3 regions of the Ruegeria sp. HKCCD6119 genome follow, and region 1 is predicted to be linked to each of the others. Evidence: riboswitches for the same ligand, from Rfam matches in the RefSeq annotation. Region 1 holds a riboswitch; each other region holds the start of a gene.

Evidence for each region. A riboswitch is a leader RNA that binds a small molecule or an ion and turns the genes downstream of it on or off. The one in region 1 is predicted to bind cobalamin.
Region 2: it holds a riboswitch for cobalamin, as region 1 does, so the genes downstream of both, GS611_RS06910 (DUF1636 domain-containing protein) here and GS611_RS16635 (aromatic ring-hydroxylating dioxygenase subunit alpha) in region 1, are expected to answer to the same signal.
Region 3: it holds a riboswitch for cobalamin, as region 1 does, so the genes downstream of both, GS611_RS19800 (hypothetical protein) here and GS611_RS16635 (aromatic ring-hydroxylating dioxygenase subunit alpha) in region 1, are expected to answer to the same signal.

What each region holds. Positions count from the first base shown of each region.
Region 1 is NZ_WVQV01000008.1:146,759-157,483, reverse strand. Features, by position in the region: gene GS611_RS16645 (hypothetical protein) at 1-266, shown strand, start outside; gene GS611_RS16640 (hybrid-cluster NAD(P)-dependent oxidoreductase) at 283-1,365, opposite strand; gene GS611_RS16635 (aromatic ring-hydroxylating dioxygenase subunit alpha) at 1,371-2,624, opposite strand; cobalamin riboswitch at 2,706-2,910, opposite strand; partial or broken gene GS611_RS16630 (IS5/IS1182 family transposase) at 2,984-3,136, shown strand; gene GS611_RS16625 (hypothetical protein) at 3,438-3,662, shown strand; gene GS611_RS16620 (DUF3833 family protein) at 3,692-4,234, opposite strand; gene GS611_RS16615 (DUF3833 domain-containing protein) at 4,231-4,848, opposite strand; gene GS611_RS16610 (MFS transporter) at 4,845-6,068, opposite strand; gene GS611_RS16605 (hypothetical protein) at 6,068-6,613, opposite strand; gene GS611_RS16600 (NAD(P)/FAD-dependent oxidoreductase) at 6,567-7,898, opposite strand; gene GS611_RS16595 (SDR family oxidoreductase) at 8,092-8,817, shown strand; gene GS611_RS16590 (DUF6504 family protein) at 8,821-10,473, opposite strand; gene GS611_RS16585 (I78 family peptidase inhibitor) at 10,536-10,725, opposite strand, start outside.
Region 2 is NZ_WVQV01000001.1:1,380,518-1,391,242, forward strand. Features, by position in the region: gene GS611_RS06890 (protein-L-isoaspartate O-methyltransferase) at 1-477, opposite strand, end outside; tRNA gene GS611_RS06895 (tRNA-Cys) at 703-776, shown strand; gene GS611_RS06900 (hypothetical protein) at 833-1,216, opposite strand; gene GS611_RS06905 (SLC13 family permease) at 1,406-3,262, shown strand; cobalamin riboswitch at 3,489-3,696, shown strand; gene GS611_RS06910 (DUF1636 domain-containing protein) at 3,788-4,159, shown strand; gene cobW (cobalamin biosynthesis protein CobW) at 4,161-5,216, shown strand; gene cobN (cobaltochelatase subunit CobN) at 5,220-8,513, shown strand; gene GS611_RS06925 (cobalamin biosynthesis protein CobG) at 8,510-9,631, shown strand; gene GS611_RS06930 (precorrin-8X methylmutase) at 9,631-10,260, shown strand; gene GS611_RS06935 (precorrin-2 C(20)-methyltransferase) at 10,257-10,725, shown strand, end outside.
Region 3 is NZ_WVQV01000015.1:43,847-54,571, reverse strand. Features, by position in the region: gene GS611_RS19830 (hypothetical protein) at 1-336, opposite strand, end outside; gene GS611_RS19825 (hypothetical protein) at 423-767, opposite strand; gene recR (recombination mediator RecR) at 922-1,515, opposite strand; gene GS611_RS19815 (YbaB/EbfC family nucleoid-associated protein) at 1,577-1,930, opposite strand; gene GS611_RS19810 (DNA polymerase III subunit gamma/tau) at 2,331-4,127, opposite strand; gene GS611_RS19805 (dual specificity protein phosphatase family protein) at 4,266-4,778, shown strand; gene GS611_RS19800 (hypothetical protein) at 4,770-5,177, opposite strand; cobalamin riboswitch at 5,268-5,489, opposite strand; gene GS611_RS19795 (hypothetical protein) at 5,647-6,480, shown strand; gene rsgA (ribosome small subunit-dependent GTPase A) at 6,520-7,596, opposite strand; RNA gene ffs (signal recognition particle sRNA small type) at 7,704-7,802, opposite strand; gene GS611_RS19780 (bifunctional 2',3'-cyclic-nucleotide 2'-phosphodiesterase/3'-nucleotidase) at 7,842-9,710, opposite strand; gene nudC (NAD(+) diphosphatase) at 9,893-10,725, shown strand, end outside.

The sequences.
Region 1 (10,725 bases):
TGCCGGACACGCTTTGTGCCATCCAACACGACCTCGGCGGAACAAATCTCGAATTCGGCCAGCATGGTATCAAGCGGGATGCGATGGAAGAGGTCCACGCCTCGCACATGTCGAAACCCAGAGCAGACGGGCAGCTGGTTCTGCGTGAAGATGGCAAAGTTCTGAAAGGGCCGGACGTCCGGCAACCCAATCCGGCCCGGATTCTGCAACGGGCAGAAAAAACGCGCCGAAAGCCGCAGCGGGTGTCAGCCACGCTGCGGCTTTGATCGGGATGCGAAGCGCCTAAACCTCGACTTCGACCTTGCCGATCGGGTTCGAGCAGCAGGCCAGAATGTACCCCGCGTCGATGTCGTCTTCCGAGATCCCTCCGTTGTGGACCATGTGGACCTCGCCAGCGGTTTTCTTGACCTTGCAGGTACCGCACACGCCGAAGGTACAGCCTGACGGAATGTTCAGGCCAACCGAGCGGGCGGCGGCAAGCACCGTGTCGGTCTCGGCAACCTTGGCCGTCACGCCCGAGGTCGCGAACAGGATTTCGGCGCTGCTGTCGTCGTCCAGAACAACGTCATCCAACTCGGGCTGATCCGCCTCGGTTTCCACCGGCGCGCCGAAGCTTTCCTGATAATAGTTGTCCATATCAAAACCAAGACCGGCCAGCGCGTCGCGCACCGCTTGCATGAAGGGCTCGGGACCGCAGCAATAGACTTCGCGCTCAAGGTAATCCGGCGCCATCAGGCCCAGCATCAATTGGTTGAACTGCCCCTGATATCCCGTCCATGGGCGGTAGCGGTCCGGCTCTTCCACCACGAACTTCAGGTCCAAACCATCCGTGCGGCTGGCCATCTGTTCCAAGCGCTGGCGGAAGATGATCTCGGATGGCCGCTTGGCGCAGTTGATGAAGACAACGTCCAGATCGCGGCCTTCGTCCCACATGCAGGTGGTCATTGACATCATCGGTGTGATGCCTGAGCCAGCCGAGATAAACAGGAACTTGCGCGCATCGCTCAGTGCGTTGGTGAACAGGCCCGCAGGCCCAATGGCCTTGAGCCGCATGCCGGGTTGAAGATTGTCCAGCATCCAGCGCGTGCCGATACTGTCGGGTTGCGCTTTGGCGGTGATGGTGATCGACCGCGGCCGCGATGGCGACGATGAGATCGTGTAGGTGCGATACACGACTCCCCCGGGCTGGCCGGGCGCCGGAATCTCGAGCGTCAGGAACTGACCGGGGTGATAGGCGAACTGCGCCCCAGAGGGGGCCCGGAACGAAAAGCTGGCGGTGTTCGGCATCTCGGGCACGACCGAAACACATTCCAGCATCTCTCCATCCTGCCAAACGGCTGATGAAAGCGTGTCCAGATCTTTCATCAGACTTACTCCGCCGCCATGTAGTCAGGGGTCAGGCGGGCCGACACTGTGCTGCAATACCAATCCACGAATTGCAGTACGCCGGATTCCTGAATGGCTGAATACGGGCCGGGCACATAGGCCGGGCTGTTGATGCCCTGCTGGTTGTCCTCGACCACCTGACGGTCTTCGTCATTCGTGGCGACCCAGACTTCGGTCAGGCGTTTCACGTCGTAGTCAACGCCTTCAACCGCATCCTTGTTGACCAGCCATCTGGTCGTGACCTCGGTCTCTGTCGGGCTGATCGGCGTAACACGGAAAACAATCGAGTGATCGGCAAGAAAGTGGTTCCACGTGGTCGGATAGTGGAACTTCAAAAGCGATCCCGCATCCGCAAAGGGCGACCGGCCCAACCAGCGGCGCACGGCGGATTTCCCGTCCATCGTATAGCTCTCGGCGCCTTCTTTCAGCGGCATCCGCGCCAGACGGAATTGGCCGTCCTCGTGCAGATAGAACTGCGATGGCATACCCGCTGACTGGCACCTGTCGAAATGGGCTTGCATATAGGCTGGGGTTTCACCGCCTTCGATCCCCGTCACGCCCGGATCATCAGGGAAGGTCCGGCACAGCGCAGGGTGGTTGCCGCCGCAGTGATAGCACTCGCGATTGTTTTCCCAGACCAGTTTCCAGTTGCCGTTCTCGATGATTGAGCTTTCGAATGCGACCTTGGCATTCGCAAGATCATGCGGCTCAAGATACGGGCGCGCGATATTGGCAAACGTGTCAAAATCCGGGGCGACATCCGCCAGACAGATATAGACCAACCCGGCAAGCTCGCGGCAATGAACCGTCTTCAAACCATGCTGTCTGGGATCAAACTCCGGCCCCATGTCGCGGGCCCACAGCAAAGAGCCGTCAAGCTCGTAGGTCCATTGGTGATACGGGCAAACCAGCTTCGGCGCGTTGCCTTTTGCTGCCTTGCATATGATCGAGCCGCGATGGCGGCAGGTGTTGTGAAACGCCCGGATCTGGTTGTCGGCGCCGCGCACGATGATCACGCGATAGGCACCCACGTTGTACGTTACATAGTCGCCGGCTTTCAGCAGTTCACAGGCCGGAATGGCAAAGAGCCATTCGCGATAGTGGATGGTTTCCAGGTCGGTCTGAAAGATCTCGGGGTCGGTGTAAAAGGCCCGTTCCAGAGCATAGCCCGGGATTCGACGCGCCAACAGGTTTTGGACATTGTTCACTTCTGGCTCTCCTGCCGCGCCCCGCGGCATTGCTTGGGCAGATGACAGGGAGGAACCGTCCGGAGGCGCGCGAGGACCACGTCCGAAACCCGTGCCCCCACCGCCACCCGCGGTTTGACATATCTGCAAGGCTGGTTTCCGGACTTGAAAGGGGCTTGCACCCGGTTGCGACACCTTCCCGGGATCCTCGTCCCAGTGGTTGATTGTCGAACCTGACCTTCCTTACCGTTGCGGGGGCAGCGCCGGAATTCCACCGGCTTCCCAATTCTCCGCGGTCTGAGAATCAAACAGCGGCACCTCACGATGGCAGCCTACTTTCTACCTGCTTGGGCGCTGAAATGCTTGCGACATTTCCGGTTTCAAAACAGACATGGAAATTTTCCGGCTGAGTGGACGGCGCCGGGATCACGGTCCTTGGCACAGGGGCATGGCAAGCCCGCCAGCACGGCGTTCTGCAGGGGCCAGTGGGCTTTGCGATGGATGCGGCCACGTCTGACATCCGCGCCGTCAAATTGTCCCCCAGCCGTGACAGCGAAAGCCCGGCTGCTCTGCTCAGAAACGAAACGCTGCACGTCGCCTGAGCATGGCTGGAAAAGAGAGAGTCAGGCCAAGTGAAGGAGGTTTGCAGCAAACCCTTTTGGGTGAAGTTGATCCGTTTGGGATAGTGCTGGCTTGCCATGAGGCAGGTGAAGAAGGCGAATATCCGTCATGCGAGAGTTGTCAGTCCATCCTGTCAACGGACGGTAGAAAACCTCATTTTGTCCATAAAAAATTGTCTTTTTCGGGAAAAACCATTACGTTTTCCGAAAATGGTGGAAAACACCGGAGGCAGTAAGAGAGCAGATGCCAAAACCGAAAACAGGTGTTTTGCGGACAACAGTTCCTTCGCGCCTCATGGGAAAACGGGATGGTCTGTTTTTCCTCTGGGGGCAGATAGAACGCGCGCGCTTGAAGGTCGAGGGCGGCGAACGCGCCGAGGGCGCAGCCTCGGACGGGCCAAGGGCAAACACGGCCGGTGAGGTCAAGGGATCAACGACAGCATTGGTGGACGAGTTTATTTTCTACTGACTTTTGTGATGAAACCGGGCCTGACGGCCCTATTTCTTCTCGAAGAACAGGATGACTTCACCCAGACGGACGCCATAGCGTGAGACATACGCGCGGTTCAGCAGACGGTCGTCATCCAGCAGCCACATCCAGTCGTCGAATTTGACACGCATGGTCCCGTCCTTGATCGGCAGGTCGATCTTGTATTTCCAGTTGAACGTATCCCCGCGTTCAATCCCGCTGGCGGTGCCCAGCACGCCAGGCGCCGTACCGGTCCACGTATCCTCTCCGGTTTTGGTCAATGTCCAGATGCGTTGTTCCGTCGCGCCATCGTCGTAGACGAAGTCTTCGACCAGGGTCAGGGTTTCGCCGTCCCATGTTCCGTCGATATCAACCGTGAATCTGCGGGGGATATTTCCCAGAACATCCTGAAACTGACCGTAGGCCACTGTTTTACCCTCAAAAAACTCTTCCAGGTTCAACTGCCGGTCCGACAGAAACGTTTTTGGTACCTTCGGTTTGCTGGAGCAGGCCGCCAGAAGTGTAAGGCTTGCGATGGCAATGCAGGCGATGAAAGAGCGAAAGGTGATCATTGCAACGGCTTCCCTTCCAAAGTCGCGTCATACCCGTTTGACCCACTTGGATGCATCGGTTTCGATCTGGGGCTTGGACGCATTGTGGCGATCAGTTCCGCGACCTTGACGCCAAACTTGCGCATCTCGGACCGATTCATGATGACGCCGGTTTCTGTCAGGTACATCCAATCGGTGACATCCAGTGTGTGTCCACCAGCGTCATCTGGCAGAATGATACGATAGGTCAGTTTCACCGTGGACCCCGAGATAATGCCCCGACCTTCGCCCACGATATCATCCGCCATTGCCGTGAATGTGTTGCCAGTTCCCAGCGTCAGGTACCATTTGCGGGTCATCTGTTTTCCGTTGGAATAGGTGAAGTACTCGGTCAGCGTGCCCGAGTTGCCTTGCCATTCGCCGGACATGCGCGCGACAAAGCTGTTCGACATTTTGCCGTTGGGGCCATAGATCAGGCCCTCGGACAAGATCTCTCCGTTCAGGTGCTTTTTCAGGGAAAAATCTGGCCCGGTGCCACTGTAATCGGACGGCGATTGCGCGCGAAAGCTCAGCAGCCTTGCACGGATGAAGACAGCGGTCAGAAGGACCAGAAGGATGATGGTGAAAGCGTTCATTTGCTTGTGACCTCGGTGGGCAGGGTCAACACCATCCCGAACGCTCCGACTTTCAGGATGCAGGGCAGCACCGCATAGGCAAGATTGAGTGTATCCAGCGCCTGTGCTGAATTGGTTTGACCGGGGGTGAAACCGCTGCGTTCCAGCAGCGGCAGAGTGAAAAAGGCAGCCAGGGCGAGGCCCAGTTTGCCAGCGAAGGACCAGATGCCAAACGCGGCTGATGCGTTCAGCCCGGCCCGGGTAAGCACGATCGAGAACATCGCAGGCAACACGACCATATCCGCGCCCAACGCCGCGCCCGAGGCGAGACAGATCATTGCAAAACCCGCAAGGTTTCCTGAACTCAGTGTGGCAGCGCCGATAAAGCCGGCGATCGAGAGCGGCATGGCGATAATCAGAGTCTGTTTCGGGCCAATTTTGTTACTGAGCTTTGCCCAGAGCGGAACGCTCGCGCCTGCGCTCAGGAAGAACAGGATCAACAAAGGACCCGCCTTGCCCGGCAGTTGCAGCCGGTCTTCCACAAAAAACAGAAACAGGGTGGAGGTTATGGCAACCGGGAGGCTGTTGACCAAAGCCAGCGCAAGAAGGCGCAAGCCACCGGCCTGACCCAGACCCGCAAAGGACAGGCCTGATCCGGTGATCGGTCTGCGTCGCCAGATCGGGATCGTCAGTATCAGGGTCACAACGGACAGAAGCCCCAGGAACGCGCCGAATGCGGGGTAGCCTTGGGAGTGTGCCCCGAAAGCAACCAACAGGGCCGGAGCGCTGGCTGCGATGACCACTCCGGTCAACTGCCCGCCTTCACGATAGGCGGCCAGTGTCATCAGCTCTTTCGGATCGGTTCGCTTCGCCAGAGTTGCGCTGCGACCATACAGAAGGATGGTTCCCAGGCTGTATGCCGAGAACAGCAAGATCAGGATCGCGACCAGTTCCGGCACGCTGGCACCCTGCGGCAGATTGAAAAGCAGGGGAAACCCGATCGCCAGCCCCAAAGCCGCCATCGCGGCAAATGCAAGCTGGCCGCCGGGCCATCGGTCGATTGCCCAACCGATCAGCGGATCCTGCACCAGATCCACCAAACGGATCACCAGCAGCACCGTACCAATGACCCCAAGGCCAATACCCAGGTTCACGGCTGCAAAGCGCGGCAAGTGGATATAAAGCGGGATACCCGCCGCAGCGAGCATCAGCGCATAGAGACTGACCCGGGGATAGAGCATCACCGCCCCTGTAGCCTGCGCGTGAAGGACGCGGACCTCGTGTTGTCTCCCAAGAATACAGACATGAAACTGCGCTTGATGCCCGGATGCGCCATGGTGCACGTCTTTTGCCCGTTCAACCAGAAACTGACCTTGTCGGGACCATCAGAAACCGCCAGATAGCTGTCCCCTTTTGCCACGGCTTTGAAACACCGGTTCAGTTGGTCGCGAACCGGTGCTGAACGGCCGATGCGGTCCATCTCGTCAAGCGTCGAATTGACCAACGCTTTCTTCTTGATGTTCTTGCGATAAGTCAGTTGCAGGGCGATATCTTCGCTCCAACTGAACGGCGCACCTTTGGGCGTATAGAGTTTGGCGTCATAGATCGGCAAACCCAGATACCGGAACGTCGCGGTTCCGCGCAGTTGGGCACCGTTCAGTTCTTCCGTGACCGGCGATGCGATCAGCCCATTGGGGATCAGCAAGGAAAGTGCAAGAAACGCTGTGCGCCATATCGCCTTATTCTGCGGCAACAGATAGGGCCGGGTCTTTCCCAAGAATGCCATTATCAGCTCCGATGGTTTGCGGGGCACCATTTATTCGAGCAACGACATGCATCGCGCTGGCTATCCCGTCTTCGTGAAATCCGTGCCGGTTGTAAGCACCGGCAAACCAGGTTCGGTTCTGTCCCTGCATCTCGCGGATTTGCCCTTGCGCCTTCAGCGCGGCCTTGTCGAAGACCGGATGGGCAAATTCGACTTTGTCATAGATCTTTTCCGCGGGAATTTCTGATGAAGCGTTCAGCGTTACAAACAGCGGGTCACTGTCCGGAATGTTCTGAAGCCGGTTCATCCAGTAGGTTACCCCCACGTCTCCGGCTTGCGATCGATAGGTCCAGCTTGACCAACAGGCGCGCCGCTTTGGCATCTGACCTGGGTCACAATGCAATATGGCCATATTGGGCTGGTAGCGGATTGCGCCCAATGCAGCGGCTTCCGCGGGGGTCGCGCCATCACCCAAAATGGCAAGCGACTGGTCCGAATGGGTGGCCAGGATGATTTCATCGAACTGATCCACGGCGCCCTGGCTGTGGATGGTGATGCCCATCTCGTCACGGGATATATTCTGAACGGGGCTGGCCAGACGTATTTCTGCCCCCCGCGCACGAAGGGCTGCGTCGATCCGGCGGACATACTCTATGCTGCCGCCTTTGACCGTGTACCATTGATGCTGGTTTGCGCGACCACTTGCCAGCAAAGCGTGATTGCGGAAAAACTGTACCAAAGAGCGTGCGGGGAACTGATCCACGAACTCGACCGGCGTGGACCAGATGGCACCGCACATCGGCATCAGATAATTGTGCCGGAACCAGTGACCCAGCCGCAGCTGGTCCACCAATTCGCCAATCGTGGTGTCATCGTCCTTGGCGGCTCCGGGGGCTTCTTTGCCAAACCGCAGAATATCAGCGATCATCTTATAGTAAGCCGGACGCGCCAGATTGCGCTTTTGAGCGGTCAGTGTGCGCAGATTGTTCAGCCCGTATTCAATGCGGCCATTGTCGATTGTCGCGCCAAAGCTCATCTCGCTTTCGATCACGGGCACGCCGAGCTCATCAAACAGCCGGGTCAGGTAGGGATATGTCGCATAGTTGAAGACGATAAAGCCCGTATCGACCGGTTGATCCCCGTTCTTTCCGGCCATCACCGTGCGGGCATGGCCACCAAGCCGAGGCTCGGCCTCATAGACTGTCACGTCGTTGTTTTTTGAAAGATAGTAAGCGGCGGAAAGACCCGAAATGCCTGCACCTACAATCGCGATTTTCTTCCGTACACCCCGGGGTTCGTCGAACATTCCAGCCTCTTTATGTGACAGTTTACAAGAAGATACGCAGGGTAGGCACAAGTGGATCAATCCGATTAGAAGTTTTTAACAGATGCACTACCTTGTGGCGTCTGGTTTGAGCTTCCGTGACCTGCGCCACCGTTTTGATCCGAAGCAGGCGCAAGGCCGTATTATCGTGAAACACAACTGAATCGGCCCACACATGAGCAGCTTTGACGGCAAAACCATTTGGATCATCGGCGCTAGCGAAGGGCTGGGTCGCGCTTTGGCGCATGCGCTTGGCCAACAGGGTGCTTCCCTGATCCTGTCTGCGCGCAATCTTGAGAGGTTGTCCGAACTGTGTTCTGAACTGCCGGATGCGCGCGCGATCCGGTGCGATGTGACCGATTTAGACTCTGTTCGTTCGGCTGTTGCCGAGGCGGGGCATGTCGATGGGCTGGTTTACAATGCCGGGGCTTATGACCCCATGCGTTCGGCCGAATGGGACACCGAGGCGTCGCTCAGGATGAGCGATGTGAACTATCTGGGTGCGCTGCGGGTTCTGGGTGAAACCGTTCCGGGTTTTGTCCGGGCAGGCCAGGGAGAGGTTACTCTGATCGGGTCACTGGCCGGGTATCATGGGCTGCCTGCCGCCATCGGGTACGGAGCCAGCAAGGCCGCACTGATTTCTCTGGCCGAGACGATGCGACACGATCTGGCGGATACTGGCGTGACGGTGCGTATCGTCAATCCGGGCTTTATCAAGACCCGACTGACCGAAAAGAACGGTTTCAAGATGCCGATGCTGATGTCGCCCGAGGATGCGGCGGATCGCGTGGTCAAGGCGATGGCGCGTCGCCGTTTCCGTACGGATTTTCCGGCACCGTTTTCCTGGTTCATTCGTCTGATCGACTGTCTGCCGGATCTGCTGGTTTATCGTGGGAAATAGACTCTAACAAAACTGCCCCTGACAGAACCAGCCTGCGGACATCGCGCCCCCGTGCCCATAGAACAACCACAGGCGCTCCCCTTGTTCTGTCACCACCACCCAGTAATCGCGTACCCCGCTGCGCCAGTTGGGATCATCCAGCCACCATTCCGGCGCGATGCGTTCCGGGCCGGTGGCCTGTGCCAGTTGCCAGTCTCGTCCACGCCAGCGAAAGGTGCGGGGCACATTCGGGGTTTCCGGGGCCATCACGGGTTCGGGCTGCCACATCTGCAAGGGGCGGGGGCGCGGCGGGGCAGGCCAGTCGCGCGCGGGTTCCGACCAGGCCGCCGCCAGCGTTTGCGCCGTTTTCTCGGGGATATGAGAGGCCGCAGGATGCCGCCGGGTGATCGCGTCCAGCCCTACCCGCGCGCCCAGTTTCCCAATCAGGTCATCCACGGCTGTATTGCCCTCAAGCCGGTTGCGGGCCACGCGGCGCGCTTCGGCATGACCGGCGATGGTGCGGGCGTGGATGGGTTCTGTCTGGATCGCTTCAAGCCGCAGCAAGTCGATGCCATAGCCTGCGTCGATCTTGTCAACTTTCATCTCTAACAAAGGGCGAATGCGGTTTTTATCATAGGTCGGACGGGCCAGGCCGATCTCGATAATTTCAGCGGCCTGATCCGCACGGTGGGCTTCCAGGCGCAGCGTGCGGACCCCGCGCCCCTTCTCTTCCAGTTTGGTGCAGAGCGTTGGCAGAATCCGATCGACAGCGGCCATCACGTCTTCGACCAGGCCAATCGGGTTGGGCAGAGTCATCCGCACCGCAAAGTGATTGGGCGGACGGGCGGGCGAGACCGGCTCGGGCGCGCTGCCCATGGCCTGATCCAGACGCAACACCAGCCCGCGGCCGAACCGCCGTGCCAAACTGGCACGCGGCTGGCCCAGCAGATCACCGATCCGGCGCAGGCCCAGGCGGTTCAGTTGCGCCACGGTCTGATCGTCCAGCCGCAGCGCCGCGATGGGCAAGGGGCTGAGCGCGCCATAGGCCTGCCCCGGCGCGGCAATCCGCGCGCCACCGCCCAGCGCCATCACCTGTGGCGCGGCCCCGCCCCTGGTCCAGTGCCGCCGCTTGCTTGCCCGGGCGCGGGTGGCGCGGGCCTCTTGGGCAATAGCATCACCGTTGCGATCGGACGTGGCCTCTTGCCCGGCATAGCGCGCCAACGCCCAGGCTGCGCCCAGCGTGTCGGCGATGCCCATCTGCACGCTCAGGCCCATGTCGGCGCAGTCGGTCTCAAGCACGCTCAGCAAGGCCTCTTCACCGCCGAACAGATGGGCACAGCCCGACAGGTCAACGATCAGGCCATCGGGGGCCTCTTCGGCCACCCACGGGCTGAACTTGCCCGCCCAGCGGCGCAGCGCGGTCAGAAACGCAGCCTCGGCCGGGGCGTTGCGAGGGCGGGTGATCAGGCTGGCGCACATGGCATGGGCATCGCGGACCGGCTGACCCACGCGCAATCCGGCGGCCTGCGCCTCGGCATTCAATGACGTGACGATCTGCATGTTCGACTGTTCGGCCACAACGGCCAAAGGCCCGGCATGCAGGCCCCGCGCGGCGCGGACCAGCCGTTCGGCCCCCAGACGGGGAAACCAGAGCGAAAGAATTCGGCGTTTGGGCATCGGCAGGCATCATTGATGTTCTTATTTTGTTCTTAATTCAGAATCACCTGCCGAGTCCACGCTTACCCGCAGGTCAGACGCTGAATAACACCGGCGTCGTTCACATAGACGTTCAGCCTGTCGATACGGTAATCCTGTGTCGCGATGTCGTCCGGGCCCAAAACACGAGACCGTTCGGGAAGACCAGCCTGAATCGTTGAAACGGGCTGACCAACGGATTCGGCAAAGGGCTCGCCCTTGCAAAATGCCAGA
Region 2 (10,725 bases), on a different contig from region 1:
GTCGGGAATCCGTTCAACACCGCCCTGCACCATGATCGCATCGTAAGGGCCGTGCTCAGCCGCACCCTGCTCCAAAGGACCGACGTGGATAATGGCATTGTCCACATCGGCCTCAGCCAATAGGCTTTGCACCTCGGACGCCAGCGAGTCGTCGCTTTCCACACCAACAACCAACTGCGCCATACGCGCGGCAACCGCAGTGGAATACCCCGTCGCCGGACCGATATCGAGAATCATCTCGTCGTTCGAAATGTTGAGCGCATCCAGCATTTTAGCAAGCGTTCTCGGTTCGAGCATACAGCGCCCGTTGCCCAGATCGATCACACTGTCGGCATAGGCGGCCTCACGCTGTGCGTCAGGCACGAAGTTTTCGCGCGGGACGTTCAACATCGCCTCAATGATCGGGAACTTTGTAACATCCGAAGGCCGGATTTGCGTATCAACCATAGTGCGGCGCCGGGCAGCGAAATCTGTCATAGGATCTCTCGAGTCATTCCCAAAGTTACCCGGCTTTTGCCACATCCTGAAACGCCCAGCAACGGCCCTGTTGACGCAACCCCCTTGCACCTGTGCGTTTGCGGTTGCGGGCTTCGGCAAATTTCAATCTGGTCGTCAAAAATGCGCGCAATCCTCTGGACGCCCCTTGGGAAAGCTGCTAAAACCCCACGCACACCACGGCAAGTATTTGATTTTACTTGAAAAGGCGAGTTGGCGGAGTGGTGACGCAGCGGATTGCAAATCCGTGTACACCGGTTCGATTCCGGTACTCGCCTCCAATACCCCCAACGACTTGCGATACTTTTTCCCTCCTCGAGGTTCAATATCCAACCAACTATTGGATTTTTCGTGTTGCGATCTTCTTCTGTTCCATCCGACAGCGAGCATTCTGGGCATATGCCGCCAGCTTGCGTTCAGGCAACACCCCGCCGTACTTCCTTGGCATCTTCACCTCGAAATGATCAGAATTGGTGACCTGAATTATTTGTCCGGCCCGTTTAGGTGTAAACCATTCTTGTGCGCAGTTTGCGATCAGGGACGGCCAAGCCGGCCTTTTGCGCGGTTCAGGCGGCGGCAGAATGGTACTGCAAACAAAGCTGTCGGATTGTCTGTTGTTCGTGGCTAAAATTGACCCGCCATTACCTGTGCTGCTTCGACCTGGTTGGAACGGCATCGCGCCGGTACGAAACGTGCTGGTTTCTTCATGCAATTTGGTCAATCCTTCTTTCTGACGTGTTCGTCAAACGGGGTTCCCGAAAGCATTGCTCCCACAGCAACCATTGAGCAACATTATGTCTCAACATCGCCGAAAAACGAAACTTCATGACAAGTCGGGAGAGATGAACTAGGACTCTAACAAAGAAAAAGTTCTGGACGTATTGTGGAACATATTGCCTTCACCTTCGAGATGGGGGTCGTTTGCACCCTTCTGGCTTTCACCGTTTTTCTGTTCGTTTCCGAGATCATAAGGATCGACCTTTCCGCCATATTGGTTCTGGTTCTCATAGGCTTGCTCAGCTACGCGCCCGGGCTGGAAAATCTGGCGGATGTCACCCTTCTGTTCGACGGCTTCGCATCCAATGCCGTCATCTCGATCATTGCGGTCATGATCGTCGGGGCCGGTCTGGACAAGACGGGGATCATGAACAAGGTGGCTGCCGTCATACTCAAATACGGCGGCAAATCCGAAGGCAGGGTTGTACCAATCATTTCCGGCACCGTTGGCGTCATATCCTCGTTCATGCAGAATGTCGGCGCCGCTGCTCTGTTTCTGCCGGTTGTCAGCCGAATTTCCACACGGTCAGGCATACCGCTGTCGCGCCTGCTCATGCCAATGGGATTCTGCGCCATTTTGGGCGGCACAATGACAATGGTGGGGTCGTCTCCTCTTATCCTGCTGAACGATCTGATCCTGACGGCAAATGACAGTCTGCCGGCCTCTCAAAAAATGGAGCCCTTCGGCCTGTTCTCGGTCACGCCGATCGGTGCGGTTCTGATCCTGACGGGAATTGGTTACTTTCTGCTGTTGGGACGCTGGGTTTTGCCCGAGGCTGAAGGACCTGACAATACGGGTACCGGACAAGGGACACAGGAATACCTGCAAAGGGTCTATGGCCTCAAAGCTGATGTGTTCGAAGTCGTGGTGCCCGAGGACAGCCCCCTGGTCGGCGAGATTCTGGCCGACATCAACCACGAAAACCACCTGTACATCATTTCAACCTTCTATCGCGGCAAAACCTCGATGGTTCAGGTTTTGACAGCGGAAATTGCAGCGCCGTGTCGGCTGGCCATCGTCGGCCGCCGTTGGGAGGTCGAGAAGTTCGCCGAGAAATACGGGCTGACCGTTCTTCCGGACTTGGACATTTTCGTCGAAGAGTTCGCCCCAACCAATGCAGGCGTGGCCGAGGTGGTCATCACGCCTGACAGCAAGCTGATCGGCAAATGCCCCCGCGAGCTTTTGTTTCGCAAGACCTACGGGATGTCGCTGCTGGCCATTCACCGCGGCGAAGAGACGCTGAGCCATGTCGAGACCGAGGATCACGAATCCACTCAGATCGGGCTCGAAAAGTTTCAGGCGGGCGACATGCTTGTGGCCCATACCAGATGGGACAACCTGATGCGGATCAAACGAGATCCGGATTTCGTCGTTGTGACGACAGACTTTCCTCAGGACGAGCTGAGGCCGCAAAAAGTCGGCTGGGCCCTGGCATTCTTCGCCATTTCGCTGTCGTTGATCCTGTTCACGGACGTCCGGCTTTCACTCTGTCTTCTTACCGGCGCGGTGGGCATGATGCTGACCCGTGTGCTCAGCGTGGACGAGGCGTACCGCGCGGTCGGATGGAACACCGTATTCCTGCTCGCCTGCCTCATACCTTTGGGACAAGCCGTGCAGAACACAGGCACGGCCGCGTGGATCGCCCAGCAGATCATGATAATTCTGGACGGCTGGCCGCTCTGGTCGTTGCAAACCGGCATCGCCATTCTGGCGACGGCCTTTTCTTTGGTCATGTCCAACGTGGGGGCCACGGTCCTGCTGGTGCCTCTGGCAGTATCGATTGCGGTGGCGGCGGGTGGAAACCCGGCCGTCTTTGCCCTGACGGTCGCCATATCGACCTCGAACAGCTTCATCATCCCAACCCATCAGGTAAACGCGTTGATCATGGGTCCGGCCGGATACAAGGTGATGGATTTCGTCCGCTCCGGCGGAATAATGACGGCGCTGTTTCTGGTCGTCTCGCTGCTCATGATCAACGTCATCTATTAGCGCAAGAGGATCCGGGGTGTTCGGTGGTCTTTCCCATCATCTTGACACGTTCAGTCAAGGCACCCGTTCACCATAGTCTACGCCCCTTGCTAACATACTGTTCGTCGCCCGGCCCATCTCGGGCTGGAGCCCGGCACGCCATGCCGCCCATCGACGCCCACAGGTCGCTTTCCATGCCTCTGCATCATTGTTGCGCGCGACTCGCTTGACAAGCAGGCCAGCGGTGCCGCATGTCCCTTTCGTTGGTGTCGGTGACAGCCGATGAAAAGGGAATGCGTCAACGGTCTTGCCGCCAAACGCAGCCGCCCCCGCGACCGTGAACGGAGAGGATGCCCAATGCCACTGGCCCGAAAGCCGGGAAGGCGGGACATCCGACAGAGGCCCGCCTCTGGCATCCGCAAGCCGGGAGACCTGCCAACAACCGAAGTTGAAACCGGGCGGGGTGTTCCGGTGTCGGGTCCATGACCATTCGTGGCCCGCATGAAACCCCGTCCCCCGCGAAGAGGATTTGGGGGGATGAGAGACATGACCGATACCGCACCAGTCGAGTTGCTGGTCTGTACCACCTGCCGTCGCGGCCTGCCTGTGGAAGATGACACGCAACGCCCGGGCGCTTTGTTACACAAGGCTCTGGAACAGGCGGACCTGCCCGACGGTGTCACCCTGAAAGCCGTTGAATGCCTGTCAAACTGTGATCAAGGCTGTTCGATCGTGTTGCGCGGGCCGGGCCGCTGGACCTTCGTGTATGAAAACCTGAACGAAACAGATCATGTCGACGTCATCGTCGACGGCGCGACCAAGTATCTGGCCACCGAAGATGGTTTGGTGAAATGGCGCGAACGCCCCGAACATTTTCGCAAGAACTGTGCCTCGCGCATTCCCCCCATTGGAGCCTGACATGTCGAACCTCGAAAAACTCCCCGTCACAGTGATCACCGGCTTTCTGGGCTCGGGCAAGACCACTTTGGTGCGTCACCTGATGCAGAACCCACAGGGCAAGCGCCTTGCTGTCGTGGTCAACGAGTTCGGCGATGTAGGCGTCGATGGCGACATCCTGAAATCCTGCGCCATTCCTGATTGCCCGGCGGAAAACATCATGGAACTGGCCAATGGCTGCATCTGTTGCACCGTGGCAGATGATTTCATTCCCACCATCGAGGCCCTGATGGCGTTGGAGCCACGCCCGGATCACATCCTGATCGAAACCAGCGGTCTGGCCCTGCCGAAACCGCTGCTCAAGGCATTCGACTGGCCTGACATCCGCTCGAAGATCACCGTCGACGGCGTGATCGCCCTGGCCGATGCCGAGGCCGTGGCCGCAGGCCGCTTCGCGCCCAATGTCGAAGCAGTGGATGCGCAGCGCATGGCCGATGACTCGATCGACCACGAAACGCCCCTGTCCGAGGTGTTCGAGGATCAGATCTCCTGCGCTGACATCATCCTGCTGACCAAGCCCGACCTCGCCGGCCCAGAAGGCGTGGCCAAAGCGCGCGAGATCATCGCCGCCGAGGCGCCGCGCCCCCTGCCCGTCGTCGAAGTGGCCGAAGGTGCCGTGGACGTGCGCGTTGTGCTGGGTCTGGAAGCCGCCGCCGAGGATGACATGGACGCCCGACCCTCGCATCACGACGGCCATCACGATCACGAGCATGACGATTTCGAAAGCATCATCGTCGAGCTGCCCGAGCAGACCGATCCGGCCCAACTGGTCGCCAATATCGAACGCCTGGCCAATGAACTGAACATCCTGCGCGTCAAAGGGTATGCCGCCGTTCAGGGCAAACCCATGCGCCTGCTGGTCCAGGCAGTGGGTGCCCGCGTGCGTCACCAGTATGACCGCCCGTGGGAACCCGGTGAAGAACGCCGTTCGCGTCTGGTCGTCATCGCCGAGCATGACGATATCAAAGAGGCGGAAATCCGCGAAATCCTCGTGGGTGTGCGTGAGGCCGCCGAGTAAGCCATGCACGTCGTCTTTCGCGAAAGCCACGGGCTCGAGGAAACCGAGACCCCAACCGATCTGGGCCAGAGCCCGGCGGACCTGGTGGTGCTGTCCTTTTCGGACAGCGACCTAGGCGCTTTCGCGGCGGGCTGGCATCGTGGTGGCGGACCGGAAGGGCGAATGCCGACCCTGCGGCTGGCGAATTTGACGGCTCTGAAACACCCGCTGTCGGTCGATACCTATGTCGAACAGACGCTTCAAGGCGCCAAGGGCATTCTGATCCGTCTGATCGGCGGGATGCCCTACTGGGCTTATGGGTTGCAGCAGGTTCTGGCGCTGGCGCAGGCCAAGGGCATCGCACTGGCGGTGCTGCCCGCCGACGGGCGCGAGGACACGCGGCTGGATGACTATTCCACCCTGCCGGTCTCGACCCTGCGGCGTCTGGCGCATCTGTGCGATACCGGCGGCGAGGTCGCGGCACAGGCCGCGCTGGCGCAGATGGCTTTGGCGGCGGGGCTTTATGCCGGTCCGGTGATGGGCGCCAAGACCTTGCCCGAAAGTGGCGTGTGGTGTCCGGATCGCGGCGTAATCCCGGTGGAAACCGCATTCGAAGGCAAGACTAAACGAATCCTCGTCACCTTTTACCGCGCTTACCTGACCTCGGCAGACACCGCCCCGATCGCAGCCCTGATCCGCAGCCTGCGCGCCCGTGGATACGCGGCGGTGGGCCTGTTTGCCCCGTCTCTCAAGGCGCCTGTAGCCGCCGAATGGTTGCGGGAACAGGTTGTTGCGCTGAACCCATCTGCCATTGTCAACGCCACTTCGTTTTCGGGAAAAGGCGCGTCGGGAACGTCGCCTCTGGACGCTGCAGGCGTGCCGGTGTTTCAGGTCGCTCTCGCCACCTCGCGCCGCAAAGCCTGGGCCGAGGCGGAACGCGGTTTGTCCCCGGCCGATCTTGCCATGCATGTGGTACTGCCCGAGGTGGATGGACGGATCTCAGCAGGAGTTGCGTCTTTCAAGGAACCCGGAAAACGCGATCCGCATCTGGAATACGCGCGCTTTGCACACCGTCCCGAACCGGACCGGATCGAAGCGATCATCGACCGTGTATCGGGCTGGCTTGCACTGAACGACAAACCCAAGGCAGATCAGATTCCTGCGTTGGTCCTGTCCACCTATCCCGGCAAAGACTGGCAGATGGCCCATGCGGTTGGCCTCGACGCGCTGGCCTCGGCCCAGGCGATGCTGTCCGATCTTGACGAAGAAGGCTATGACATCGCGACTGGCGAGCCGATTGCCGACACTCTTCTGGACGCACGGATTTCGTGGTCGCTTGGGGATTATCAGGATGCGCTTGCGGAATTGCCCGAGACCCTGCGCGCTGATCTGCACACCGTTTGGGGCGCGCCCGAGGATGATCCGGCCTGTGCCGATGGGGCCTTCCATTTCACCGCGCTTCGGCGCGGCAAGGCGCTGGTCGCGCTGCAACCCGAACGCGGCACGCCCGAGCTGCGGGATGACGACTATCATGACCTCTTGCGCACCCCGCGCCACGGTTATGTCGCCTTCTATCTGTGGCTGCGCAAAGGGTTGGGTGCCGATGCGCTGATCCATATCGGCGCGCATGGAACGCTGGAATGGTTGCCCGGAAAATCGGTCGCCTTGTCTGCCGATTGTTGGCCCGAGGCGCTGATCGGCGATCTGCCTGTAATCTACCCGTTCATCGTGAACGACCCGGGCGAGGCCGCGCAAGCCAAGCGCCGGATCGGAGCCGTCACACTGGGCCACATCCCGCCCCCGATGAAGGAAAGTGGCACGCCGGATCGGATGGTGCGGCTTGAATCGCTGCTGGATGAGTTTTCGAACGCCGACGGGCTTGACCCCAAACGCCGCGACCGCTTGCAGGAAGATATCCGTGATGAGGCGCAGGCGATAGGGCTGGAAAGCGATCTCGGCCTCGATCAGGCAACCTGCACCGCCGAGGCCATCACCCGCATCGACCGCTTTGTCTGTGACATCAAGGAAAGCCAGTTTGGCGACGGGCTGCACATCTTTGGGCGCGTGCCCGAGGTGACGGGCAGTTTCGATCCGGCCCCTTCGGCCAACGCCGAACGCGACGCGCTGATCAAAGCGCTCGAAGGCAAGCGGATTGATGCCGGGCCTTCGGGGTCCCCCTATCGTGGCCGGTCAGATGTTCTGCCCACCGGGCGGAACCTTTACACCACCGATCCGCGGTCGGTTCCGACCCGTGCGGCCTATGCTCAGGGTGTGAAACTGGCCGAGGAACTGGTGCGGCGCCATCTTCAGGAAGAAGGCGATTACCCGAAGGGGCTGATCATCGATCTGTGGGGGTCAGCCACCATGCGCACGGCGGGCGAGGAATTCGCCATGGCCTTGCACCTGCTGGGCGTCAAACCCGTGTGGGACAAAGGGTCCGAGAGGGTTTCCGGCATCGAGGTTCTGCCGATCACCGACCTGAGCCGCCCGCGCCTAGACGTGACCCTGCGGGTCTCGGGCCTGTTCCGGGATGTTTTCCCGACGCTGTCCGCCTTGTTTGGCCAAGCGGTTCGCGCATTGGCCGCGCGCGATGAGGCAACGGACTGGAACCCCTATGCCGGGCAGGCGCCGGCAGCGCGGGTCTATGGACCTGCGCCCGGAAGTTACGGCGTCAATATGACCGAACTTTCCGAAGTGTATACCGACGAGGCCCGTGCGCAGGCCGGTGAAGCGTGGCTAGAGGCCAGCTCTTTTGCATTGGAAGGCGAACACATCTCGCAGGACAAGGACGGCATCACCCAACGCGTTGCAAATGCGGACAGCTTTGTCCACTTGCAGGACCTGACCGAAACCGATCTTCTTTTGGCCAACGATTATGCCACGCACGAGGCAGGCTTTGCCGCCGCCAAGAAGATCGCCGGCGGAACCGCGCAGCTGTACCATCTGGACAACACCAACCCCGAAAACCCGCGTGCCCGAACTTTGCGTGAAGAAATCAGCCGAGTCGTCCACGCCCGTGCCGCCAACCCCTGCTGGATCGCCGGAATGCAACGCCATGGTTTCCGGGGGGCGGCCGAAATCGCGGCAACGCTGGATCATATGGCTTCTTTCGCGCATCTGTCTGGCACGGTCGCACCGCATCTTTTTGACCTCTACCACGATGCCACTCTGGGCAACGAAGAGGTCGACGCGTTCCTGCAAGAGGCCAATCCCAAGGCGCGTCAGGCCATGCAGGACCGGTTTCGCGCGCTGCTTGAGGCCGGGCTTTGGAACACGCGCCGGAACTCTATCAGGGCTGATCTGGAGGGATTGAGATGAGTGCACCGATCGTTCAGGGCTGGTGCCCGGGCGCCCATCGTCCGATGATGTCCGGTGACGGTCTGGTCGTCAGGGTCAGGCCCCGGCTGGCGCGTCTGGACGCCGATCAGGCACTGGGACTGTGCGATCTGGCTGACCGCTTTGGCAACGGCTCGATCGATTTGACCAATCGCGCCAATCTGCAATTGCGGGGCGTGGAAGAGGAAGACCATCAGCCTCTGCTCAAAGAGCTTGCCGCGCTGAACCTGCTGGATGCGGAACCCGGTATCGAAATACGCCGCAATATTCTGGTTACACCGCTCTATCAGGCGGGCGATTTGACTGCTCGGCTGACCCATGAACTGATTGACCGGCTTGCGGAGCTGCCGGCCCTGCCGGCAAAGTTCGGTTTTGCAATCGACACGGGCCCCGAACGTCTGCTGGCGTCGGATTCGGCTGATATTCGTCTGGAAACCAGTGCAGGCGGCCTGATCCTGCGCGCCGATGGCTGCGAAACCGGGCGGAGCGTGACCGAGACCGACGCCATTGACCACGTGATCGCGCTGGCGATGTGGTTTGCCGAAACCTACACGCCCGAGACACGCCGCATGGCGCGTGTCATCGACGCCCTGCCGCAGGAATGGCAAGGATGTGCGCCCGGTTCTGTTGGCGCAAAGCTTCAACCGGGCCCCTGTGAACTGGGTGCCCTTTACGGCGCGGCTTTTGGGTCGCTGCCTGCGCGCAAGCTGTATGACCTGATCGAGGACAGCGGCGCTTGCGCCCTGCGCGTCACCCCGTGGCGGCTGATCCTGCTGGAAGGCGGGGCGGCGATACCTGCCCCGGCCTTTGTCGAAAATGGAACCGATCCGTTGATGACCACCGACGCCTGCCCCGGCGCGCCGTTCTGCCCGCAGGCGCAGACCGAGACGCGCGACATCGCCCGGGCGTTGGCGTCGCGGGTGGCCGGACGCCTGCATGTTTCAGGCTGTAGCAAGGGATGCGCTCGCATGGGTCCTGCCGACATCACATTGGTGGGCGCAAACGGACGATTTGATCTTGTCAAACAGGGCCGCGCGGGGGATGAGCCCAGCCAACGCGGGCTCGACCCGGAAACACTCATGACTATGGACTTCACCTGATGCCCTATACATACGAAACCGATGGCGCGGCGATCTACAAGGAAAGCTTCGCCACCATCCGGTCAGAGGCTGATCTGGCCCGGTTTGATGCCGATGAAGAGCAGGTTGCCGTTCGCATGATCCACGCCGCGGGTATGGTCGGACTGGAAGAGTTCGTGCATTTCTCGCCCGGCTTCGTGCAGACGGCCCGCACTGCTTTGGAAAATGGCGCACCGATCCTGTGTGATGCGCGCATGGTCAGCGAAGGTGTCACCCGTTTCCGCTTGCCCGCCGACAACCAGGTGATCTGTACCCTGCATGACGAACGCGTGCGCCCCCTGGCTGCCGAGATGAGCAACACCCGTTCCGCCGCTGCGCTGGAGCTGTGGCGGCCGCATCTGGAGGGCGCGCTGGTCGCCATAGGCAATGCGCCCACCGCACTGTTCCATTTGCTGAACATGCTGGAAGACCCGGATTGCCCGCGCCCTGCCGCGATCATCGGCTGCCCGGTTGGCTTCGTCGGCGCGGTGGAATCCAAGGATGCGCTGTGGCAGGCGCAACCGGTGCCATCCTGCATCGTCAAAGGTCGTCTGGGCGGCAGCGCCATCACGGTGGCGGCCATCAACGCCATCGCAAGCCGGGCTGAATGAAGATGGGCACCATATACGGTGTGGGCCTTGGCCCCGGCGATCCAGATTTGATGAGCGTCCGGGCTGATCGCCTGCTGCGCAATGCAAAGCATGTGGCGTATTTCCGCAAACCAGGTCGCAGTGGTCAGGCCCGCAAGATCGTCAACGGGATGATCCCTGAAGGCGCGGTCGAGTTTCCGATGGAATATCCCGTAACCACCGAGATCCCGGTGACAGACCCGCGCTACAACGAATTGCTGGCAGCTTTCTACGAAAACTGCACCGCCCATCTCAAGGCCCTGTCCGAACAGGGCGAGGATGTGGTGGTCTTGTGTGAGGGAGATCCGTTTTTCTACGGCTCGTTCATGCATCTATACAATCGGTTGCGTGACGAAGCTCCGGTCGAGGTTGTGCCAGCCATCACCGGCATGTCCGGTGCGTGGACGGCCACGGGCGATCCGATCACCTGGGGTGATGACGTGCTGA
Region 3 (10,725 bases), on a different contig from region 1:
CACGGTTGCGCCCGGCACGTCGCGTTCGTTGAACCCGATGGCCGTCGCATCATAGCTTTTGCCGTCCAGATCAAAGCGGATCGGATAACTCTCACCCTGTTTAATGTCGCCCCATGCCTTGTTGTACACGGCGAAATACCCACGATTGCCCAAGGCATCATAGCCCAGCCGCACCACCGAGAGATCCTGATACACCGTCTGGATCAGGCACCCGTTGCCAAGCGCGGGGTCCATCATGATGTTCCAGCCGTCGACAAAGCCCTTGTCGATGAGGTCTTGGGCTAGGGCGGAGGTGGCTGTCAAAGCGGCGAAGGCGAGGGCGAGAAGGCGGGTCATAGCATATCCACAAATCAGACAATCTATTCATGTCATTGTAAATTGTTGTAGAAGTTAGACAATCCATTTATTTCCCGCGGGCCGTGTCAGGTCTCCTCGCCGTTGGAACAGATCTCAAGTCTCAGGTTAACAATTGCCTGGTTTGGAACGTCTTCTGAATTCAGCGATCCTCCGACAGCTAACCATTCGGAGAATTCAGGGTTAATGCAATCAACGTATAGAACGCCGAAAAAATCGCCGTACTTACCTTCACCGCGAACATAGACGTGCCTGTGTGTTTGTTCATCATACCTTTTGTCTTCTGGAATTGCGCTCCACCATTGTTTGTATGGCGGCGGTAAATCGTGCGTGTCTTCGAATAAGTAGAGAGTTTCAGCGGCCAAGGGCGAGGCGAAAGCACCAACAATTGCAAAATACGCTAAGTGTTTCATCGTGTTTGATAATCCGTAGAATTAACAGAAAGAAACTCATCCAATAACTGTACAGCTGTCAAGCCAGTTACCGCGATACTTGAGCGTGCATCGTGCGTTGCGCTGGCGCCGCCTAGCGCAAAGGCCTCGCGAAAAAAGAACCGGTAAGTTAGAGCTACAGTTCCTTCCGCGCCCTGAGCGCGGCCGTGATCGTCCCGTCGTCCAGATAATCCAGTTCGCCGCCAATCGGCACACCCTGCGCCAGCGAAGTCAGGCGGACCTGCCCCTCAAGCTGATCGGCGATGTAGTGGGCGGTGGTCTGGCCATCGACGGTGGCGTTCAGCGCCAAGATGACTTCGGAAATTCCTTCGGCCACAACCCGGTCCTTGAGGCGGGGAATGCGCAGCTCGTCGGGGCCGACACCGTCCAGCGCCGACAGCGTGCCGCCCAGAACGTGATAGCGCCCTTTGAACACTCCGGCACGCTCCATCGCCCAGAGGTCGGCGACGTCTTCGACCACGCACAGCTCGCCGGTCGCTCGGGCCTCGCTATTGCAGATGTCACAGATATCGGTGGTGCCCACATTGCCGCAATTCAGGCATTCGCGGGCGGTCACGGCGACTTGCTGCATGGCATCAGACAGGGGCGTCAGCAGCAGGGCGCGTTTTCGGATCAGGTGCAGAACCGCGCGGCGGGCCGAGCGCGGGCCCAGGCCGGGCAGTTTGGCCATCAGGTCGATCAGGTTGTCGATGTCGCTGTTCGAACTCATGGCCAATCCTGCATTGCGCCGGAGGGAGCCTCCGGCGGGAGTATTTGGGAAAAGATGAAGCTCAGAACGGCAGCTTGATGTCTTTGGGCAGGCCCATGCTTTCGGTCAGCTTGGTCATTTCAGCCTGCGAACGTTCGGTTGCCTTGGTCTGCGCATCCTTGATGGCGGCCAGGATCAGGTCTTCGACCACTTCCTTGTCATCGCCGTTGAAGATGGAAGGGTCGATATCCAGACCTTTGAGTTCACCCTTGGCCGTCGCCGTTGCCTTGACCAGGCCTGCACCGGATTCGCCGACAACCATCATGTTGTTCAGCTCTTCCTGCATTTCGGTCATCTTGGTTTGCAGGTCCTGCGCGGATTTCATCATCTTGGCCATGTCGCCCAGACCGCCAAGCCCGCCGAGTCCTTTCAGCATAGTATTCTCCTGTGTCTCCGTTTGCGCTCTAGATACGGGCAGCAGCGACATGGCACAAGGGTTCTCCCGCCGGTCGGAGGCTCATCCGTTCCGGTCGGCACGTTGATCAGCGCAGGCGTCAGCAGGAACGTGCTAACCATCTGCGACACCATATTTGCCAGCAGGCCCGACAAGCGCAGATCGTCCTTGGCGCGCATATGGTCTGCTGCCGAGACTGATTGCACGGAACACAGGAAATCTGGGCGGGGTTCGAATGGCTACGCAGCATTCGGATCAGAATGGTCACGGGCCGCCTTCCGCTGGCCGGTGTCGCAACAAACGATCTGAGACATGCGGGCGGATGTGTTCGATCGAAACCTCGGTCAGCTTCGTTTGAAACGGGGGGTGACGGGCGGCGGGGTCAGTCTTCCTCGAACGGGTCCCACTCGTCTTCCACCTCGGGAAGCGCTTCGGTCTCGACCTTGGCGGCGCGTTGCTCCGGCGTTTCGATCCTAGTGATTTTCGCCTTTGGGAATTGCGCCAATACCGCCTGCACCAACGGGTGTTGTTCGGCTTCGGATTTCAGTGCGAGCTCGGCCGCATCCCTGACTTCTGCAATCGTGGGGGCTTCTCCGTCCGAGACGATCGAGACAGCCCACCGATTTCCTGTCCAGCGTTGCAAGGCAGTGCCCAGTCGTGGCGCCAGATCCGCCGGTGCCTGGGTGGCGGGTGTGAATTCGATTCGTCCGGGTTGATAGGAGACGAGGCGCACGCCGTTTTCCACCTCGACCAGCAACTTTACGTCGCGATTGGTCCGGATCAGTTCCACCACGTGGTCGAAGGTCGGGTAATGGGCAAGGGCCGTCTGGGCATCCTGCGCCAGGGCTGCAACAGGTGCGCCACCGGAACCGCGAGGGGACGGCGCGTAGGCAGGTGGATGGGTCGCGCCAGCCGGCGCCGGACCGGCGCCCGGTCGGGATATCGAAACGCCGCCATTGGGCCCGCCCGGCGGCGGTGGCGGGGTATCTTGCAACCGTTTGATCAGCTCTTCGGGGCTGGGCAAATCCGCCACATGGGTCAGGCGAATAACGGCCATTTCAGCGGCCATCATGGCGTTGGGCGCAGCCGAGACTTCCTCGAGCGCCTTCAGCAGCATTTGCCACATCCGGGTCAGAACCCGCATCGGCAGAGCCTCGGCCATGTGTTGGCCCCGGGTCCGTTCGTCCGGAGAAACCGTCGGATCCTGCGCCGCGTCAGGCGTGATCTTCACGACGGACACCCAATGCGTGATCTCGGCCAGATCGCGCAGCACCGCCAGCGGGTCTGCGCCTTCGGCGTATTGGCCGCTCAACTCGGTAAGTGCTCCGGCGGCATCGCCGCGCAGGATCATATCCATAAGGTCCAGAACCCGGCCACGGTCTGCCAGTCCAAGCATTGCACGGACCTGATCGGCGGTCGTCTCGCCAGCCCCATGCGAAATCGCCTGATCCAGCAACGAGGTCGCATCCCGGGCCGATCCTTCCGCTGCTCGGGTGATCAGCGCCAGCGCGTCTTCGGCGATCTGGGCGTTTTCCGCTTCGGCGATCTTGCGCAGCAGGCCAATCATGTCTTCGGGTTCGATCCGGCGCAGGTCGAAACGCTGGCAGCGGGACAGCACAGTGACAGGGACTTTGCGGATTTCAGTGGTTGCGAAGATGAACTTCACATGCGCGGGCGGTTCTTCCAACGTCTTGAGCAGCGCGTTGAACGCACTGGTCGAGAGCATATGAACCTCGTCGATGATATAAATCTTGTAACGCGCGCTGGCGGCGCGATAGCGGACACTGTCAATGATCTCGCGGATGTCGTTGACGCCCGTACGGCTGGCGGCGTCCATCTCCATCACGTCTACATGGCGGCCTTCCATGATGGCGACACAATGTTCACACTGACCGCAGGGTTCGGTCGTGGGGCCACCGGTTCCGTCGGGTCCGATGCAGTTCATGCCCTTGGCGATGATCCTTGCTGTCGTGGTTTTGCCGGTGCCGCGAATGCCGGTCATGATGAAGGCCTGCGCGATCCGGTCGGCCGCGAACGCGTTTTTCAGGGTGCGCACCATGGCATCCTGACCCACCAGATCGGCAAAGGTTTCCGGGCGATATTTGCGGGCGAGAACCTGATAGGCGGGGCTGGAGCTGTCTGTCATGTCTTCTCGTTGGGATTCGGTGCTTGGGCACAGCGTAGTGGCCACCGTTGCCCGCGTCCACAGCGTGGCGCGATGATTTTTGATTTAGAAACGAGTCGCTTTCGCACTAAACTGCATCAGCGGATTTAATGGCTCATTTTTGTATAGAGTTCTTTGGGGAGGACAGGATTCATGTCGCAGTTGGTGATCTACGCCCTGCAAGTCGGTGGCGGAACGCTGGCGCTGACCTCGATGCCCGGACGCGGCGGAGATTACTCCAGCGATCTGGATATGATCGCAGCCTGGCAGCCGGGGCTTGTTGTTTCGATGACGACGGATGTCGAAATGCTTCAGGACGGGGCGCAGGAATTTGGAAGCGATATTCAAAGCCGCGCCAGCCGATGGGTTCACCTGCCGATCGAAGATTTCGGAGCGCCGACAAAAGCGATTGATGACGCGTGGCCGTCCGTCAGCGCCGCGGCCCGGCACGCGCTGTCCGGCGGAGGTCGCGTATTGGTACACTGCCGCGGGGGCTGTGGCAGGTCAGGTATGATTGTCCTGCGGCTGATGGTCGAATGCGGCGAAGGCGCGGACACGGCGCTGCAACGATTGCGGGCGGTGCGCCCTTGCGCCGTCGAAACGGATGCGCAACTGGCCTGGGCCTCTCGGCGTGCCCAGGCACAGGTCAGTCTGGACTCAGATTGAAATCTGCGCGGGCGCGCAAGCAGGTTTTCGAGGCCGGATCGTGGAAACTTCGATCATCGCGCAGGGTGGGGTTTTCACGACGCCGGATGGCATCGCGCTGAACGTGTTTCCGAAGATCAGGTCGGCATAGCCGTTCAGCGGCTCAATCGCGGTTTCGGGCTGCGTCCCGCAAAAGACACGAATGCGGTCTGATTGCGCGCGGAAAATTGCATGACATCCTTCGCTGCAATGTGACAGCTCGCTGCTGCCCTCAATCTCGAAATCGTCACTTGTGGCCGAGGTCGCCTGGGCCATGGCTTCGGATATCGAGCGCGCCAGCCGCGCCAAAGCGGGACAGGTTTTGCCCGTCCGCTGACATACTGTTGCACTGAATTCATGTGTCTTTGTCTTCCAGATCATCCTGCGCCCTCCGCGCTTGGTGGACAGGATATTTGGGACAGGTGGGACAGCGTGATGCCGTCAGGACCTGCCCGGACACCCCGCCCGAGTTTCGGTTTCGTTTCCGATGGCAGGTCTCCTGACTTGCGGGTCATCGCTTTGCCGACCTTCCCAGCCTTTGGGCCAGTGGTGTTTCGGCATCGCTTACCGCTTACAGTTGCGGGGGCAGTCGCGGATTTGGTTGTTGCCTGCATGACCAGACAATACCGCACCGTGTTCCCTTTTCATCCCGACCCCTTGTGGAGGCCGGAAACCATCACACAACCGCTAGCGTTTGAGCACGCATCGAGTCAAGCCGATCTTTTGACCGGACGCTTGGTCATGCTGGATACGGTGTTGGTTCATGCATAGTGTCGAGGGCGTTGAGGTTCGGAAACCGGATTTACCAAGCGCAAAGCCAGAGATCATGTTGGACACAGAGCAAACGGTAATGACCGAAGAATTTCGCTTTCCGTCCGGGCAGAAAACACTGTCTGCCCGGTTGTACAGCCCGCTGTCTTCGCCCGAAATCGTCGTCGTGCTGAACAGTGCAACGGGTGTGCCGCGCGATTATTACCGTCATTTCGCACGATGGCTTGCTGCCGAGCGGGGTATGGCCTGCCTGACCTATGACTATCGCGATTACGGGCATTCCTTGACCGGCCGCCTGAAAGATTCGCGTGCGACCATGGCGGATTGGGCCTTGATCGACATGCCCGCGGCACGGGCAGAAATGCGCAGACGGTTTCCCGATTCGCAGCATTGGACCATCGGCCATTCGATCGGCGCGATGTTGGGGCCTGTGCAGCCGGATATCGATCTGATTGATCGCATGATCTGTGTGTGTTCGGGGCTGGTAACCCTAAGCGACCATCCATGGCCCTATCGTGGTTTGGCAGGATTGTTCTGGTATGGTCATGCCCCGCTTTTGGCCCGAGCCCTTGGCTACCTTCCCGGAAAGGCGATCGGGTTCGGCTCGGATCTGCCGGCATCGGTCTATTGGCAGTGGCGCAAATGGTGTACGGCGCCTTTGAACTATGTGCCTGAAATCGGGCATGAGTTACCTGCCGCGCAGTGGAAGGATTCTGGAACGCCCGTGGATTTGTACACCTTCAAGGACGACCAGATGGTGCCGCCGGAAGCGGTTTGGCGGCTTGCGGATCTTTACGGCCCCGATGCCAACCGCCACCTGCTGAGCCCTGCCGATTTCGGGTTGCCCGAGGTTGGTCATATCGGAGCATTTGCCCGGCGCAATGCAGCGGTTTGGCCGCGACTGATCGCTTGATCAGACGCGGCGCAGGACGGGCCGGGCACCGTCCAACGATCACCGGTTGCGAAGTTTCTTTTCCTTCATGACGCCACGGACCATCTTGCCGAACGCTTTGTCCCGCGCCCGGGACTGCGCGACGGTTTCAGAATTGCGCTGATCTTCGCGCCGAAGCTTGCGCCACCGGTCCAATCGAGCCGGATCAAGCGTGCCGTGGCTTATTGCCTTTTGCACGGCACATCCGGGCTCGGAGCTGTGCTGGCAATCCGAAAAACGGCAGTCCCGGCTCAACTCGGCAAGGTCCGAGAAAACGTCGTCGATCCCGTCCCGAGCGTCCAGCAGGCGCAACGCGCGCATTCCGGGTGTATCGATCAACCAGCCACCGTTGCGCATCCGGTGCAATGCGCGTGCGGTCGTCGTGTGCCGGCCCCGCGCGTCATCCTCGCGAATGTCCGAGGTGGCGAGATCCTGATCGGTCATGGTATTGGCAAGTGTCGTCTTGCCAACGCCCGACGATCCAACCAGCGCTCCGGTCTGGCTTTTGGGGCACCAGGACAGAACCTTTTCAACCTCTGCCGGGTCCAGCGCGTTGATCGCCAGAACCGTCAGGAACGGATCCAGAGATTGCACCTGCCCCGAGAAACTGTCGGGGTCCGCCGATTTGTCGGCCTTCGTCAGAACAACGACCGGGTAACACCCGGCCTGATGCGCGAGCGCCAGATATCGTTCCAGCCGGGGCAGTTTGAAATCGGCATTGCACGAGCTGACGATGAACAGCACATCGACATTGGCTGCGATCAGTTGCGTCGCGGCGCCTGTACCCGCGGCGCGTCGGTGCAGCAGGCTGCGCCGGTCGAGCAAATGGCGCACGCGTTTGTCGTCATCGGCGAGAACCCAATCGCCAACAGCATAGCTGCCGGTCGTTTGATCGGGGGTCAGTAACGGGACTTCGCCGTCAGGGTTAAGCCCTATCAGGCGGTCCCGATGAACGGAAGTGATGCGAAAAGGCGTGCAGGAAGGATAAGCCGCGTGTTGCGCGGCAAAGTGAGAGGACCATCCCAGGTCCGAAAGTGCAAGAAACATTGGTTTGCCTGTCGTCAGAAACAGCACTCCCGACGGATGGCGATCGCTCATCCCCGGGTCATGTATTCAGGCAGTCAGTCGATACCGTGAGGTCAGAACCGTGCTGCCCGAAGGATCTTTGCTACAATCATAAAGCCCTCCTGCGGCCAAGGTTCGTAAAGTGAGAGGTTGGACATCGACCCAAGCGGGGCTCGTTGTGGCTGCTTCCTTCCGGACCTGACCAGGTTGGCGAGGCGCTCGCCCGCGCCAACCTCTCGACTTTGGATATAGGGAAGGCTTCGGCAAAAGACAACCCGTCAGAGCGTCAGCCGAATGCGTGCAAAACCGTTTTCGTCAGGTTCCAGTATCCTGGGGGCAAACCTGTTCAATTCGTCGATATGCTTCAACGCACCGGGACCGGTCCGAAGAATGGTCGTCACCCCCGATTTCGGCATCAGAGAGAACGGGTAAGGTTGCCGGGCCAATGGGTCGGGTGGCAGGCGGTGCGTCATGTAGTCCCGCAAAATGTCCCGGATATCCAGCGGGGGCAGATCGATGGCCGGGGCCGACGACACATGCGGGAAATGTCCGCCCCCGCTTGCGCGATAATTATCGAGCGCGACGACAAATGCCTGATCGGGTTGCACGGCCTGGCCTGCGCAAGTCAGATGATGCACCCGCCTGTGGCCGGGATGGATCATTTGCCCCCCGACATCGTAACGCGCCGGTTGCGACGGGTCGATCTGATAGGACAGGCCAAAGATGACATCGAAATTGTACCCCGCCCGATCCCGGTTGAATAGCTCTGCCTCGGCGTCGGGGAATTGTTGGTTGAATGCGCTGGCTGACATCTCCAACCACTCCAGCAGCTGCGCGCCCGTGATCTGAACCGCGCGCAATTCGTTTGGAAAGACATGCAGGTCCGCCACGTGACGCAGACAGATTTCACCAGGCGGCACGTCCGTATAGTGCCTGGGGCCAGAGCGTCCGCCGCATTTGGCCGGCGACGCGGCTGACAACAGCGGCAGCTCTGCAAGCGTGGTGCCGTGTAAAAAAGGGCGCAACGCGGCTGCCTGTGCGGCGGACACAAGCGTCAATCCACGATCCGGCGCACAGAAACTGAAATAGCTGTGCAATGTGTCCGAGACGCGCGCAACGGGCGCGGCCATGTCCAGACGGGTCTGCTGATGTGCGGGTTCAACCAGATGCGCGATTTCCAAATCTTCGCCAATCGCGGTGCCGCCCACCGAAACCGGGCGCAATTCGGCGTGGCTGTCGACAACACGCAGCCCCGACTGGGGCTCTAGGGTGACGGCCAGATCGATTACTCCAAGATATGCGCCTGCCGAACCGGGCATGACAACCGGCGTTCCATGCACCAGCCCTTTCACGTAATCCACATTCGGGGTTTGCGCGCCGGTGCGTGCGGGAAGGGTCAGGTGCGTGTGCCCGGCGACGACAGCGTCGATGCCCTCGATCGCGGCCAGGGGAATAACGGCATTTTCAATGTCGGTCGCTGCGTCCGGGTGTCCAAGCCCGGAATGGGCGAGCGCCACGATCAGATCGCACCCCTTTTCGCGCAAGATACGCGTCAGGGACCGTGCCGCGACAACGATGTCGTCCGCCTCTACGGTTTCGTTCAGATTGTGTTCTTCCCAACGTGTTGTCTGCGGTGGCAGAACCGAAAACACGCCGACGCGAATGGGCACATCCTTGTTTCCCACCCTAACGACACGGTCAAGGATTGCAAAACGCTGCCAAGATTGGTGTTCTCCGGACCGATGAAGATTGCCGCACAGAACCGGGCACGGGGCTTGTGCAAGGGTCTTGTCCAATGTCGGCAGCCCGAACCCGAAATCATGGTTGCCCAGACCAATCGCATCATAGTCCAGCGCCTTGAATGCCTGCATCATCGGGTGGGGATTGTCGTTCCGAACGGCCCATTCGCCCATCGGCGTTCCCTGAAGCGAATCCCCGTTGTCGAACATCAGCACCAGCGCGTCTGTGGCCTCGTGTCGGGCCTTGCGGATCAGGCTGGCGGTGCGTGTCAGCCCAAGCGTCGGGTCCGGTGTGTCCGCGTAATAGTCAAAACCAGTCAGATGCATATGCACGTCGGAGGTGGCAAGAATACGAATACAGCCACGGTCTTTTGTGGGTTGCACCTGCGTCGATGGGGTTTGCTTCACTTTTGTTGTTCTGCTTTTGAGTGTGGTAATGGGCTAAAATCATCAAAACGCAGTCTAGATGATTTTTCCGGGGCCGCCATGCGGCTTTTCGGTGGCGTGTCCCTGCGTTTTGCGCCTTGAATTGCCATTGCAACAGGGCCTGAGACATGGCAGCCCTGTGCGCAAGACCAGAAGGAATTCCAATGAAAAACGCAGAGCAGGTGACTTTCGGCGGCTCGGGCCTGAATCGGGCAGCGCATCTTCGTGGGGATTCAGAGAAGCTGTCCGAGATGGCGGGCGACCCTGCTGCGCGGTGCATATTGTTGTGGCGAGGCAAGCTTCTGGTCGTGGGTGCGGCGCTGGATCAGCTTGCCCTGACGCAGATGACCCACCCGCTGGTATGCGATGGCCCCGGCGGCGTGATCGAAGCACCGGTTTTTTTGGGCCTGAGCGCAGAGGGCGCACCCCTGTTTGCCGCAGATATCTCGGCCTGGGGGGCAGAGGGATTGGATCTGACCGGCCTGGGAGAGTTCGTGGACAGATCCGAACAGCAGCACCCGGACTTGCCTGAAGGGCATGTTTTTGCCGAGCTCCGCCGGATCATGGCGCGATTGTCGCCTCGTGATGCCGAGTTGGCCGCATCGGCCAAGGCGGTTGTCGGTTGGCACGAAACACATCGCTTCTGTGCTCGCTGCGGCGCAGCCAGCGATATGTCGCAAGCGGGATGGCAGCGCAGTTGCCCGTCATGCGGCGGGCAACATTTTCCGCGCACGGATCCGGTTGTGATCATGCTGATTACGCATGGGGACAGCGTGCTTATGGGGCGGTCTCCGGGTTGGCCCGAGGGAATGTTTTCCTTGCTGGCGGGATTTGTCGAACCCGGCGAAACGCTCGAAGCGGCGGTGCGCCGCGAAGTGATGGAAGAGGCAGGCGTACCGGTTGGTGCGGTGTCGTACCTGTCCAGCCAGCCCTGGCCGTTCCCGGCATCCCTGATGTTCGGATGCGCCGGCGAGGCCCTGTCGCGTGACATCGTTAT